One region of the Actinocorallia longicatena genome, then DNA from elsewhere that is predicted to be linked to it. Evidence: predicted binding sites of a transcription regulator. Region 1 holds the regulator's gene; the other holds the start of a gene.
The links. The regulator HrcA, encoded in region 1, represses chaperone genes, less so after heat shock. The targets are predictions, from matches to a motif close to TTGGCACTCTCNNNNNGAGAGTGCCAA.
Positions count from the first base shown of each region.

Region 2: a site for HrcA is predicted at 1,287-1,313, ahead of groES (co-chaperone GroES). Genes of this name have one in related genera too.

Region 1 is NZ_BAAAUV010000027.1:64,690-67,080, reverse strand. Features, by position in the region: gene dnaJ (molecular chaperone DnaJ) at 1-862, opposite strand, end outside; gene hrcA (heat-inducible transcriptional repressor HrcA) at 856-1,869, opposite strand; gene ABD785_RS34165 (MBL fold metallo-hydrolase) at 1,976-2,391, shown strand, end outside.
Region 2 is NZ_BAAAUV010000017.1:3,690-6,080, forward strand. Features, by position in the region: gene ABD785_RS27800 (class I SAM-dependent methyltransferase) at 42-1,214, opposite strand; gene groES (co-chaperone GroES) at 1,416-1,724, shown strand; gene groL (chaperonin GroEL) at 1,841-2,391, shown strand, end outside.

The sequences.
Region 1 (2,391 bases):
TCTCGATGGTGACCGTGGTGCCGAGGGCGGCGGCCGTCATCGGGATCTGAACGGTGCAGTGCAGGTCGTCGCCGTCCCGCTCGAAGATCGCGTGGGGCCGTTCGACGATCTCCAGGAACAGGTCGCCGGCGGGGCCGCCGCCGGGGCCGACCTCGCCCTCGCCCGCGAGCTGGATGTGGGTGCCGTGCTCGACGCCCGCCGGGATCTTGACCTTGATGGTGCGCTGGGTCCTGACCCGGCCGTCGCCCGAGCACTCGTGGCAGGGCGTGCGGATGACCGAGCCGTAACCGCCGCACTGGGGGCAGGGGCGCGAGGTCATGACCTGACCGAGGAAGGACCGCTGGACCTGCTGGATCTCGCCGCGCCCGTGACACATGTCGCACTGGTCGGGGTGCGTGCCGGGGGCCGCGCCGGTGCCGGTGCAGGCGTTGCAGACCGCGGCGGTGTCGATGGTCAGCTCACGGGTCGTGCCGAACGCCGTCTCCTGCAGGTCGAGTTCGACGCGCAGGGTGGCGTTGCGGCCGCGCCTGGCCCGGCTGCGCGGGCCGCGGGAGGTCGCGTTGCCGAAGAAGGCGTCCATGATGTCGCTGAACGGGAAGCCCGCCCCGCCGAAGCCGCCCGGTGCCCCGCCCCCGCCGCCCGAGGCGAACGGGTCGGCGCCGAGGTCGTACATCTCCTTCTTCTTGGGATCGGAGAGGACCTCGTAGGCCTGGGTGACCTCCTTGAACTTCTCCTGCGACGCGGCGTCGGGATTGACGTCGGGGTGAAGTTCACGGGCCAGCCGGCGGTAGGCCTTCTTGATCTCGTCAGGAGTCGCGTTCCTGCTCACCCCGAGGGTGGCGTAGTAGTCGCGCACTACGATCCCGCCAGAATCTGACCGACGTAACGTGCCACAGCGCGTACCGCTCCCATCGTTCCGGGGTAGTCCATTCGGGTGGGGCCTAGCACCCCGAGCCGGGCCAGGGCGAGCCCGTCGGCACCGTATCCGGTGGCGACGACGGAGGTGGACCGGAGCCCCTCCATCTGGTTCTCCGTGCCGATGCGGACCATCAGCGAGGCGGGATCGCCCGTCTCGCCCAACAACCGCATCAGCACGACTTGTTCCTCCAGCGCCTCCAGGACGTCCCGGAGGGACTGCGAGAAGTCCACGTGGGCGAGGTTGGCCGCGCCCGCGAAGACGATCTTCTCTTCGTGCCGTTCGACCAGGGTCTCGAGCAGGACCGAGAGCACCGCCACGGCGACGGCCCGGTCCTCCTCGACCACCCGGTCGGGGAGGTCGACCACCGCGAGGGGCACCTCGGCGAGCGCCTGCCCGTCGAGAAGCCCATTCAGAATGGTACGTATCTGGGCGACCGAATCGTCCGTCACGTCCGTGGCGGTCTCGATCACCCGCTGCTCGACCCTGCCCGTGTTGGTGATCAGCACGAGCAGCAGCCGCCGCGCGGCGACGGGCACGAGCTCGATGTGCCGCACCGACGACCGGGTCAGCGACGGGTACTGCACGACGGCCACCTGCCGGGTCAGCTGGGCGAGCAGCCGCACCGTCCGGTTGACGACGTCGTCGAGATCATAGGCCCCGCCGAGGAAGGTCTCGATCGCGCGGCGCTCCGCCGACGACAGCGGCTTGATCGTCGAAAGCTTGTCGACGAACAGCCGGTACCCCTTGTCGGTGGGGATCCGGCCCGCGCTGGTGTGGGGCTGGGTGATGTACCCCTGCTCCTCCAGCACGGCCATGTCGTTGCGGACCGTCGCCGGGGAGACGCCGAGGGCGTGCCGCTCCGCCAGGGCCTTGGAGCCCACCGGCTCGTTGGTGGACACGTAGTCCTCGACGATGGCACGCAGAATCGACAGCTTGCGATCATCCAGCAACGCGCTCACCTCCTGCCCGGTCGCCGCCTGTGCTCTGGCACTCCCAGTGTATGAGTGCCAAGTGTACGGTCACCCCACCGAAGCCGATGTGCGAGAGTCTTTGTCCATGTCCTGGGAAGAGGTGGGAGACCGCTGCTACCGCCGCCGGTACGCGGACTTCGACGTGAACGTCGGCGTGATCATCGGACGGCACGGGGCCGTCCTCGTCGACACGCTGGCGTCGCTGCCCCTGGGGCGCGCGCTCCATGACGATCTGCGCGAGCTCGGCTGCGGGGAGCCCGTCGCGGTGATCAACACCCATGGTCACTTCGATCACTGTTTCGGCAACGGAGCCTTCACCGGCCTCTTCTGGGGACACGAGCAACTGCCCGAGTATCTCAGCCGGGAGGCCCGGGTGACCATGGCCGTGGAGTATCCGGACTGGGCCGCCTCGGTGGAGGGGACCGCCGTCCCCGCGCCCACGCAGCTCGTCGGCGGCGACGCCATGATCGATCTCGGTGACCGGCTGGTCGAGCTGCACCA
Region 2 (2,391 bases), on a different contig from region 1:
GGAATGGCGGCATCTTTTGTCGGATCGTTGACGGCGTGCCGTCAGACCTTGCCGCAGAGCAGGGCTACGGGAGAGTCGCCGACGCGGGTCAGAACGACCGTTCCGGTAAGGGTTCCCGTGGGTTTGAGGTCCTTGTGGAGCCGGTCGAGGTCGGCGGCGAAGCCGCGCTTCTTCAGCGTGAGGGTGCCGATGTCGTTCTCGCGCAGGAGCGCCTTCAGCCGTTTGACGGAGAACGGGAGGACGGTGCGGACCTCGTAGGCCGTCGCGTAGGGGGTCTCGACGAGCCGGTCGGAGGTCACGTAGGCGATGCGGGGGTCGGCCAGGTGGCCGTCGAGGAGGGCGGCGGCCTCGGCGACGAGATGGGCGCGGATCACGGCGCCGTCGGGCTCGTAGAGGTAGCGGGCCCAGGGGCCGACGGGGGCGTCGCCGAGGGAGGCGTCGGGCGTGAGGGTGTGGACATGGCCGTCGCGCAGGAGGGTGGCGCTGCGGACCGGGCCGGTGGCCAGGGCGCCGAACCAGAGGGCCGCCTCCTTCACCTCGCCGTGGTCGGAGATCCACTCGGTGCTCGCGCCGTCGGGGATGGCCTCGTAGGGGATGCCGGGGGCGACCTTGACGCAGGCCGCAGGGGCGCGGGCCGCGAGGGCGAGCAGGGAGTCGAGGGGCGGCTCGTAGGACCTGGGGTCGAAGACCCGGCCGCGGGCGGTGCGGCGGCCCGGATCGGCGAAGACGGCCTCGAACCCGGCCGGGTCCTGCTCCAGGGCGTCACCGACCCGGGCGGAGGCCAGGTTGCCCATCTGGAAGGCGGCGAGGTTGGCCTGGGCGACGGCGACCGTCAGCGGGTCGAGGTCGACGCCGACGCCGGCGATCCCGGCGCGCGCCCGGTGCAGCAGGTCGGCGCCGATGCCGCAGCACAGCTCGAGGACCGGCCCGAAGAAGCGCCCCGCCCGGTACTCGGCGACCGAAGCGCGGGTGGACTGCTCGAGACCGTGCGGGGTGAAGTACATGCGGAGGGCGTCCGGGCCGAACTTGGCCACCGCCCGGTGGCGGAGCCGGACCTGGGTGAGGGCCGCGGAGACCAGTGACGCAGAGTGGCGGGCGCGCAGCCGGGTCGCGGACGCCAGAAGGCCCTTCTCGGAGATGTCGGACTCCATCGCTGAGAGCAGAACGTCCTGTCCAGCCGGGGTCAGCAGCTCTTGGAACCCGTCGATCTCCATGCGAACCACCGTAGAGGCTCCGTGTCACAGAGCGTCCGGTTGACGGGCAGCAGGTCACGGCATAATCTCTGGCTGGCACTCTCCTAGTGTGAGTGCCAATGCGACGAGCCCGGTCTGGCACCCGCGACGACAGGCCGGTCGGAAGTCGCTTCCCTGACTGACACGTTATCTTCAAGATCACAATCGAAGGGGAGGTTCGACATGTCGACCGCCACCAAGGTTGTTCTCAAGCCGCTCGAGGACCGGATCGTGGTCCAGCCCCTCGAGGCCGAGACCACCACCGCCTCCGGCCTGGTCATCCCTGACACCGCCAAGGAGAAGCCGCAGGAGGGCACCGTCCTCGCCGTCGGTCCCGGCCGCGTAGACGACAAGGGCGCCCGCATTCCGCTGGACGTCTCTGTCGGCGACGTCGTCCTGTACTCCAAGTACGGCGGCACCGAGGTTCGCTACAGCGGCCAGGACTACCTCGTCCTGTCCGCCCGTGACGTCCTCGCGATCGTCGAGAAGTAAGAAGCTTCAGCCGGCCGTGATCTCTTCGCGGCCTTGAACTTCGCACCCGCCCCGGCGGCCCCTAGGGCGGCCGGGGCGTCGTGCTTGGAAGCACAACACAACGAGGAAGACTCTTCATGGCCAAGATCCTGGAGTTCGACGAGGATGCCCGCCGCGCCCTTGAGCGTGGCGTCAACGCGCTCGCCGACGCGGTAAAGGTGACGATCGGCCCGCGCGGCCGCAACGTCGTCATCGACAAGAAGTTCGGCGCCCCGACCATCACCAACGACGGTGTCACCATCGCGCGTGAGGTCGAGCTGGAGAACCCCTACGAGAACCTCGGGGCCCAGCTCGTCAAGGAGGTCGCCACCAAGACCAACGACGTCGCGGGTGACGGCACCACCACCGCGACCGTCCTGGCGCAGGCGCTGGTCCGCGAGGGCCTGCGCAACGTCGCCGCAGGGGCGTCGCCCCTGAGCCTCAAGCGCGGCATCGACATCGCCGCCAAGCACGTCTCCGACCTGCTGCTGAAGTCGGCGACCGAGGTCGACGACAAGAAGGCCATCGCCCACGTCGGCGCGATCTCCGCGCAGGACGGCAAGATCGGCGAGCTGATCGCCGAGGCCTTCGACAAGGTCGGCAAGGACGGTGTCATCACCGTCGAGGAGGCCCACACCTTCGGCATGGA